3 regions of the Shewanella sp. SP2S2-6 genome follow, and region 2 is predicted to be linked to each of the others. Evidence: predicted binding sites of a transcription regulator. Region 2 holds the regulator's gene; each other region holds the start of a gene.

Region 1 (3,282 bases), on a different contig from region 2:
CTGCATTATATCTAGATATAAAAATCGTGTTGGACACTGGGGACCGTAGGCTCACATTGAGTGTACGGAAATTTGATATCAAATTGCGGGCCACCAAGTGTTGAGTCTGCGCGATAACTCATAGTGCCTTTCAACAGCGTGGCGGCATTAAAGGCTGCTGATAATCCTAAGCCCGTGCCGCCTTTATTACGATTGGTGGTGAAAAATGGCTCGAACATGTGTTCAGCGACATCGGCTGGAATTTCTAAACCATTATTTTGGATGCTAATTAGAATCGAATCTTCATCCACTGTGGCGCTGATGTGGATAAGATTATCTTCGCGTCCATGGAAAGCATGGGTAAAGGCGTTCGACAGAATATTGCTAACAATCTGATTCAATAAGCTGATATTGGTTTGAATATTGAGTGTGGGTTCTACGCTGATTTCAGTAACGGCGTTGACATGCGGATGCATAATCAATGTTGACTCCAAAATCTCGTGGAGTTGCTGACTTAAGTTACAAGGTTGGTGTTCTTCATGACTGCGATCGATAGCGATCGTCTTAAATTTTTGGATCAAACTACTGGCTTTGGTGATATTGCGGACTATGAGTTCACAGCTTTCTTGATACTCATTAAGGATCTCATTGATTTCGTCTAAGGTGGCTTGATCGCTGTGGATCAGGTCGATCAGCTCTTCAATATGGCTCAGCTGCGCACTCGCCGCCGTCAAACAAATGCCAATCGGTGTGTTGATCTCGTGGGCAACCCCCGACACCAATCCTCCCAAGGCCGCCATTTTCTCTTGCTCAACCAGCACTTGTTGCGCCCGTTTTAGCGCGCTAAGGGATTGTTCTAACTCTATGGTTCTCTCTTTAACTTGCCTGGCGAGTTCTTCTTTATAGCTACGTTCGAGCTTGAGTAGCCGCTCTCTGTCTTCCAGGGCCGTTTGCAGTTCAGTCTTAGATTTCTTTAAGGCGCCAAAGGAGCTTCTCAGTTGCACTTGCATGCTATTGATGGAGTCGGCGACTTGTTTGAACTCATCAATTTTTTCTTGGCGGGCAAATTGCAGTGGCTCGTATTCGTGATCTAGGTCGATATTTTTACAGTATTGGCTGAGTTTATCTAAGTGTTTGGTGATATTGAACCATACTAAAAACAGAATAAATCCAGCAACTAAGAAGGTTTTTATTCCGTTAGAGAGCAAAATGATAATAGCTTTATCATACAAGCGCTGATAGATGGCATCGACATCGACTTGTATTTCAAGTGTACCGACATTAATGCTCTCGGTCGGGGATTTATAAACTAGCGGGAAGGTTTTATCTAAGGAGTGTTCTTGCTTTTGCTCGCCTGCATTCCATGCTTGGCCGCTGTCATCTTTAATCGAAATGTAGTTAATATCGGGCAACTGAATTAAGCCATTGAGCTGAGTGTTAATCAGCCGCTCGTCAATCACCCAAATACTGGCGGCGAGCACATCTAAATTCACTTTTTCCATATTGGAAAACACTCTGTCGATACGCACAACGTCATTGCGATAATCACTGATCAATTGATACGCAGTGGTGATTAAGGTGATAACAGAGCTAAAAAGTACAATAGACAAGGTCAGGTGCCTGCCTATGGGACTTTTGATAAGTTGGCTAAAGAATGTCAGCATCTTAAATTTTCTTTATGCAATAGCGGCTTGAGATGCTTATAAGCATAGACCTACAGATCCAGAAAGTGCATTTTCTCGCAGATAAAATCAATGAAATATGTCTTCATTTGTGGCATTAAATTTGCTTATTAGCCAATAAGTTCAATTTTTTGTCACTGGGATAGCACTATGTTTAAACTCAAGCTGGATTCAGTTAAGTTTTTTAGCCCGAAGAAAATGATGTTTAGAGTCATGCTGTGGCTAATGGTGAGTTGTACTGTCTTACTCCTTATTCCTCCTAATGCGTTGGCAGTGCTGGCGCTCGATAAATTTGTGCCCGAACATGCTCATTTTGTTGGATTAGGTCTAATCATCTCTATCGCCTATTTTTTGAGTCAGCTGATTAACTTAGGCTTAGATGAATCAATTCGTCATTTAAGTGATAAGCGCGTTATTGAGACGATTGAAGCTAAAGTGAAGTTGCTTGATCCCGCTGAGCGGGCGTTAGTCAGAGAGTTTTTTCTTCAGGGCGCCACGATTTTGACTCTGCCGCAAAATGAGCCTGCCGTAAAAAGTTTATTGAATGCCTGTATCTTAGAAAAGCTAGGTAACGAGCGCCATTATGCGATTCAGGGACCGACAGCCGATTATAAGATTGCTATGAAGGCTCGCATGTACCTCAACCGCGATGTGCTGCGTTTACCTGCGGGTGAGCCGAGCCAAGAGGAAATGCAGTCGTTGATTAAGGCACGTCCGCAGTTTTTAAATGGTCTAGTACAAAACAGAAAACACGCCGCATAGGCGTGTTTTGCCTCGCTCGCATGAGTGCTGGCTTAGGTAAGTTGCAGTAATCGGAAAAGTGAGATAACAAAAAATGGGGGTGATAAAAACCCCCTAGATTTTGCATTTATACAAGAACATGAAGAACAACTGGAGCAAAAACTATTGTTTCGGTGCCGACTTCACAATGAACATCCAAGTGATATAGGACACTATCCCTATTGTGCTAAAGATAACGATCATTGAAAGTAAGCCTATGGGGTTACCAAACATTAGATCTAACCAAAATGCCATGACTGAAATCCTCTTTCCTGTGAAGTCCTCTCTAAATTAGCGATATTCGATAGCCAAAATACTGATCTCGATCAATAAAAAATCGACATAGGAATACAAAGCGATAACTCTTAGTTAACTCTGTGATCTTGGTCAAGTTTAAGGCTATGCTTAACAGTGATGAGTTCAAATAACTTGGCTTTGTTTCATCTTCTGTTAGCGTCTAGGATTAACCTACTCAATGAGTTCGTTATTTATTTAGTTAACGCGCATTCCATCTATTCGCCCTTGTTTAATATGAATGCGGCAATATCAGTTTTTTAAAGGAGTAAAAAATGGATTCTAATAAAAGTCGTAAGGATTCAATGGGATATAATTCTATCTTTGCGCCACTGCTGTTGCTGATTTATCCACTCTATTGTTTAGTTGCCACAGGGCACTTTGTCGCCATCCTGTGTTTAAGCGCGCTCGCCTGCATTTTAATTTTCAACATCAATAAATTAATTCGCAATTTAAGGCAGCTTGAGCGCGCCGCCCATCATTTAGGCGAAGGGGATTTAAGTTATCAATTAGAAGAGAAAGATGCGGGCATCTTCATTAAGGTTGT
Region 2 (3,282 bases):
GTAATGGTGACGATCGCGTGATCACTATTATTCAGCCAGAAAACTATCAAGATGATGCCAAACCAGACGCGCCAGCGGATAAACCTGTGAAAAAGCAGGACTCTAAATGACCCAAATCACCCTAAGAGCACAAAATCTGGCGAAGAGTTATAAGAGTCGCCAAGTGGTTAAAGACGTCAGTCTAACGGTAAAGACAGGTCAAGTTGTTGGACTACTCGGCCCAAACGGTGCGGGTAAAACCACCACCTTTTACATGGTCGTCGGTCTGGTTAAAAGCGATAAAGGCCACATCTTTATCGACGATGATGATTTAACCGCAGATCCTATGCACCTGCGCGCCCGCAAAGGCATAGGTTACTTACCGCAGGAAGCCAGTATCTTCCGTAAGCTGACCGTCCATGACAACATCATGGCCGTACTGCAAACGCGCAAAGAATTGAAGAAAGAGCAAAGGGAAGAACAACTCGAGCATCTGCTCGAAGAATTCCACATCACCCACATCCGTGACAGCCAAGGTATGTCATTGTCGGGTGGCGAACGTCGCCGTGTAGAAATTGCACGGGCGTTAGCGGCAAATCCTAAGTTCATTTTGCTCGATGAACCCTTTGCGGGTGTCGATCCGATTTCAGTTATCGACATTAAAAAGATTATCGAACAGCTCAAAAGTCGTGGCCTTGGCGTGTTGATCACCGACCATAATGTTCGCGAGACATTAGATGTGTGTGAACATGCCTATATTGTGAGTCACGGAAACCTGATTGCCGAAGGAACACCTGCAGAGATCTTAGACAATCAGCAAGTTAGGGCTGTGTACTTAGGTGAACAATTCAGGCTATAGTTAATCAAGCGGAGCCAATGAAGGCAATTTGTGCCAGCATTGGGCTCCACTCAAGATGATAACAAGCGACCTCATCCAACAATAATAACGTAGGGATCAGCGGTAACATGAAAGCGTCACTCCAGCTCAAACTGGGTCAACAGTTAACCATGACGCCACAATTACAACAGGCCATTCGTCTGTTGCAACTGTCGTCATTAGAACTGCAGCAAGAGATCCAGCAAGCCTTAGATTCTAATCCCCTTCTCGAGCTGGAAGAGGATCAATTCGACGCCACTAAAGACCCTGTAAACCAAACGCTTTCCGATACGGATTTCAGTGAATCGAGCACTCTGCCGCCAGAGAAAGACAGCTCCACCATAGACACGGCAGAGTCCTTAACCAAAGAATCCATGCCCGACGAACTCCCCATGGACACCACCTGGGATGAAGTGTTCACCGCCTCCCCTAATTCTGGCCCCGGCGGCAGTCGTGAAGACGATATGCCCTTCCAAGGTGAGACCAGTGAAGGCTTGTATGAACACTTAGAATGGCAAAAAAACCTCACACCGTTTTCTGAAACCGATTTAGCCATTGCCACCGCCATTATTGATGCCATCGACGATCAAGGCTATCTCACCCAAAGCACTGACGAAATCCTCGAAGCCATGGGCAATTCTGAGGTTGAGCTCGACGAAGTCGAAGCCGTACTCAAGCGCATTCAACATTTTGATCCCATTGGTGTTGCCGCCCGCGATTTAAGCGAGTGCCTGTTGATCCAACTATCGCATTTCGCCGCTGACACGCCCAACCTAGAAAACGCCCGCATGCTGATCAAAGATCATTTAGATCTGATCGCCGCCCGCGATTTTAGATTGTTGATGCGTAAGACTAAATTAAAAGAGGATGAGTTAAGAGACGGCATCGCGCTTATCCAAACCCTCAATCCTCGCCCAGGTTTATTGATTACGCCCAACGATGACGAATACGTCATCCCAGATGTGTCAGTGTCGAAGAAAAATGGCCGCTGGGTGGTTGAGCTTAATCCTGACTGCATGCCAAAAATCAATGTAAATCAACATTATGCTTCGATGGCGCGCTGCACTAAAAGCCAAGCCGATAGCCAATTTATTCGTGGTCATCTGCAAGAGGCTAAATGGTTTATCAAGAGTTTAGAGAGCCGTAATGATACCCTGTTGAAGGTGGCGAACTGTATCGTCCAATATCAGCAAGGTTTCTTTGAATACGGTGAAGAAGCCATGAAACCTATGGTGCTGAACGATATTGCCGAAGCGGTAGAAATGCATGAGTCGACCATCTCACGGGTGACAACCCAGAAATACATGCATACCCCTAAGGGACTTTTTGAACTAAAATACTTCTTCTCTAGCCACGTCGGTACTGACGATGGTGGGGAGTGCTCATCCACAGCAATCAGAGCCTTCATTAAGAAACTGGTTGCAGCGGAAAACCAGAAAAAACCATTGAGCGACAGTAAGATGGCACAACTTCTGGCAGAACAAGGGATCAACGTAGCCCGCAGAACCATTGCGAAGTACCGAGAGGCTATGCTCATTCCGCCTTCTAATCAGCGTAAAAGTTTATAACCTACAGTGGATATCGGAGGACGTTTCTATGCAAATAAACCTGAGTGGACACCATGTCGAAATTACCGAATCGTTACGCGCATATGTAGAAGAAAAGTTTTCAAAACTTGAACGCCATTTCGAACAGATCAATAATGTGCACGTTGTGCTCAATGTCGAGAAAATGCAACAGATTGCCGAAGCGAGAATAAATCTTATCGGTGGTGAAGTTTTTGCTACTTCAGAGCATGCTGACATGTATGCCGCTATAGACGCCCTGATTGACAAGCTTGATCGTCAGGTTATTAAACACAAAGAGAAGTTAACAAAACACTAATAATGGAACTTTGTACCATACTGCGGCCGGAGTGCACTACCTGCGCCACTCCGGGCAGCAAGAAAAAGGTACTGGAACTCATCAGCGACTTAGTCGCTGCCCAGTACCCGACCCTCTCATCTCAAGAGATATTCGAAAGCCTAGTGGCGCGCGAAAAGATGGGGAGCACAGGTATAGGTAACGGCATCGCCATTCCACATGGTCGACTAGCCGATATAGATCAGCCCATTGCCATACTCATTAAGTGTGAAGAGCCGATAGCATTCGATGCTATCGATAAGCAACCTGTTGATATTTTATTTGCACTACTGGTGCCTGCAGACCAATGTCAGCAGCACTTAAGTACCTTGTCTTGCATGGCCGAAAAGCTGAGCGACAAGCAAATATTAAAGCAATTACGCAAGACGCATGATGAAACGGAACTCTATCAGGTAATCACTGGATGAAACTGGTCATAGTGTCGGGCCGCTCAGGCTCAGGCAAATCTGTCGCCCTAAGGGTACTCGAAGATCTCGGCTATTATTGTGTCGATAACCTTCCCT
Region 3 (3,282 bases), on a different contig from region 2:
AAGGATGGTTTGAACGTTGCACTAAGAGTACTTTAAGCTGCTGATCATGGTAGGTAAACAATACGGCATCCACTGTCAGTAGCTGAGCCTTGAAAGCCTTAGGATCGTAATTGGCAAGATATTCCGCTTCAGTCATGAGTATTCCCCATCATTCAATATCATAAGCTTAACTTAGGCATGACACAGCTTCAAACACATTATGTCTTAGCGTCACTAAGTAAATATCCTGCACCGTGGGCTTAGCTACTTTAGCCAAATTTACGCTGATAACGCGGCAACATAGTCTCATTCCCCAATAATCCGCCTTGATGCAAATACATCACATGACCTAATTCACTACGCTGTAAGTAATCCTCAAGCACAATAAAACCTAAGGGATCGTAGATTAATTCAAACTGAACTCCTGAGGCACAAACCCGCTGCCACATGGCATAGAATTCAGGGTAGAGTTTACCAAAGTGATATTTTTTGCCGACATTCACGATATGTGGATGCTCGAGAGTATTTGGATTAAGCATAGAGAATTGTAAACGTAAATAATCATCGCCGCCCACCACGGCGCAAGTCACGACGCGAAACGCCGTTTGCTGACGAATAAAGTACTGATTTAAAAATAACGCCGTCGTCCCCGTCCCCGACGGTAAAAATACTGTTAAATCGACTAAATCATTCGCCTGCGCAAATTGCACTATTTCTTGCGCCAATACATTTACCCCGTATTCAGCGTAGGAACAACGCCCACCCTCTGGGATAAAAAGCGCCGTCGGCTCATTCGCGAGTACTTGAGTCTCGATATACTCTTGGCAACTCAGTCGCGCACCACCCGTTTGCAAAGCAGGGTCACAACTAACATTAAGGTCAGATAAAACCTGAGGTTCATCCTGCGACTGAGTAAACGCCAGCTTTTGCGCCATTAACTCACTTAAGTCGATAATATTGGCGCCATTTGCCAATGCCGCAGCGTAATTCCCCGTGGGATGCTTAACAATCTGACTGGCAATATGGTCAACATAAAAATCACACTGCCAGCCTTTCATCTTGGCCAATGTTGATAGGGAATACAAAGAGTTCGCTAAGGGTGAGCCATGGCCTATCACCTTGGTGATGCCGGCAAACTCATGATCTAAAAAGTAGCCGAATTTACGTGCTTTATTGCCGCTAAACGCTGGATGCAATAAATCATCACGTTTTAGAAATATTTCTCGACCAGCAAAGGCAAAAATATCGACGGGGGAATTTGCAAACATCAGGCTACTCAAACGATTAAATACTCTGGCTTTTAAGCCATTGGATGGAATGGCTAGTTTAACGCCACCTTTGATCTTCTGCTCTTAAGAAATTAGCAATTTAGCGAAGAATTAGTGAAAATCACAAATAAAGCTTAAACAGGTGGATGTAAGGCATTGATTTTTGAAAACAAAATAATTGGCACGTTTCTCGCTTAGTCATTGACATATATTCAGTTTATCAAAGCTAACGGCATTCATTACAGCTAACGATAAAGGCTAAAAAAGTAACCTAAGGAGTTTTCAATGGCAGTATTACGCTTAATATTCAACATCGCTTGGTTTGTGCTCGGTGGATTTGTGATGGGACTCGCTTGGTGGCTCGCAGGTATCCTGTGTTTTATCAGCATTATTGGTATTCCCTTTGGCCGCGCCTGCTTTGTTATCGGCGAAATGACCTTCTGGCCATTTGGCCAAGAACAAATCAACCGTCGCCACTTGACCGGACGTGACGATTTAGGCACAGGTGCCCTAGGCATGGTGGGAAATATCATTTGGTTTTTGCTGTTTGGGATCTGGTTAGCCATAGGCCACCTGGCCCATGCCTTAGCCTGTTTTGTGACTATTATCGGTATTCCCTTTGGAATACAGCATCTTAAATTGGCGTTACTCAGCCTAACACCGATAGGTCAAACCGTCGTGGCTAAAGCCTAATAGGCAGTGAGTTATCCGTCTTAGCGCTGTTCATTGCTGATGATTTACTGTCGATGATTTACTGTGGAGAATGGATAGCGCTTTTTCATCCCATTCTGAAAATATCGCCTCAATGAAGGCCATTTCCTCCTCCAGTAAATCATTGCAACTATATTGAGTATGGACATATTGAGCATGGGCAGGTTCATCATCCTCTTGAACCTCAGTTTGCGGCTTAGTCGGCGTCGCAATCGCTAACAGGTAATGTGCCAGTTTTGCAGGGGCATCAATGGCCGCATCATGGCCGCAATACGCTAATACTATCAAATCAGTGTGAAAGTGCTGCGCTAAAGCTTTACTCGATGCCATGCTCACCAACGCATCACGGTCACCGCAGAGCACACTTATTGGTACTTCCACGGTCAATGGACACTGATATTGAAAAGCCGCCCACAGTTGCCGCCAGGCATTACGGATAGTTGGCGAGGATTCGCGGCGAAATTCACTCCATTCGGCAATTAAATCGCAATCTCGCCGATGGCGAAAACTGGTTAAACGCACTATCGTCGACTCGATGGGATGTAAGGCTTTACCCCGAGCCCGCAAGCAAAACGCCTTCAATGCATTCAGTGGATTAAGTCTTTGATACCAAGGCGATAAATTCGCCGCACTGCTGTTTAATACAAAAACATGCCTTATCTGCCAAGGCCGCTGGTGCGCCATTTCCAGCGCCAACATACCGCCCATAGACAAGCCGAGAAGATAAATAGTCTCGCCTTCCTGCACCTGCTCATCCAATTGCAACCACACGGCATGGGCATAATCGGCAATCTTCAGCGGACTGGCCTTATTGGATAACGTCCCATTACCCGGCAAATCTGGGGTCAGTACTCGCAATCCTTTATGTCGCAGTCGTTGATCGAAGCCATGCCAGTGGCGTTGATCACGCATTAATCCCCGCAGTAACACCCAAGTTGTCATGACTGTGGCTCCCGATACCAATACTGCCGCGCGCACTCAGTGAGTTCAGCCAAACGTTCAGGCGTTAACTGTTCTAACGATTGGGCGTAGGCCGCTTCCATCATAAATTGCATCAGCACTGTGTGCCTGCGTAAAATTCTGTGGTGACGATGTGTTTTCTGCGGATTAAAAAAACCTGCAAAATTAAATATTTGCCTTGGGTTTTTCTTTATCCAAGCCCAGGACCCCATCTCTAATGTCAAAGGCAGAAACGGTACCTGTGCATGGGGATCGGCCACTTGATGCTGGCGATAGAGGTAATCCCAAATATCCCCATGGGTGCGATAGAACTGGCTCTGCGGCGCAAGCCGGTAATGGCCATGATGTGGATAACTCTGTTCAA

What was found. Region 2 encodes sigma-54, which starts transcription at its own class of promoters, with help from an activator protein. Its sites were predicted from a motif close to GTTGGCACGNNNNTNGNNT; they were not measured.
Region 1: Q4Q57_RS17395 (superinfection exclusion B family protein) is a predicted target of sigma-54. The motif match lies at 1,752-1,770, and genes of this name have one in related genera.
Region 3: Q4Q57_RS09355 (YccF domain-containing protein) is a predicted target of sigma-54. The motif match lies at 1,425-1,443, and genes of this name have one in related genera.

Annotation. Positions count from the first base shown of each region.
Region 1 is NZ_JAUOEQ010000031.1:24,050-27,331, forward strand. It holds gene Q4Q57_RS17390 (ATP-binding protein) at 12-1,643, opposite strand; gene Q4Q57_RS17395 (superinfection exclusion B family protein) at 1,812-2,423, shown strand; gene Q4Q57_RS17400 (DUF3149 domain-containing protein) at 2,565-2,696, opposite strand; gene Q4Q57_RS17405 (bacteriohemerythrin) at 3,011-3,282, shown strand, end outside.
Region 2 is NZ_JAUOEQ010000022.1:5,880-9,161, reverse strand. It holds gene lptA (lipopolysaccharide transport periplasmic protein LptA) at 1-110, shown strand, start outside; gene lptB (LPS export ABC transporter ATP-binding protein) at 107-838, shown strand; gene Q4Q57_RS14665 (RNA polymerase factor sigma-54) at 946-2,424, shown strand; gene hpf (ribosome hibernation promoting factor) at 2,453-2,740, shown strand; gene ptsN (PTS IIA-like nitrogen regulatory protein PtsN) at 2,743-3,186, shown strand; gene rapZ (RNase adapter RapZ) at 3,183-3,282, shown strand, end outside.
Region 3 is NZ_JAUOEQ010000010.1:22,156-25,437, reverse strand. It holds gene Q4Q57_RS09365 (NrtR DNA-binding winged helix domain-containing protein) at 1-136, opposite strand, end outside; gene Q4Q57_RS09360 (pyridoxal-phosphate dependent enzyme) at 249-1,247, opposite strand; gene Q4Q57_RS09355 (YccF domain-containing protein) at 1,533-1,940, shown strand; gene Q4Q57_RS09350 (alpha/beta fold hydrolase) at 1,971-2,900, opposite strand; gene Q4Q57_RS09345 (M14 family metallopeptidase) at 2,897-3,282, opposite strand, start outside.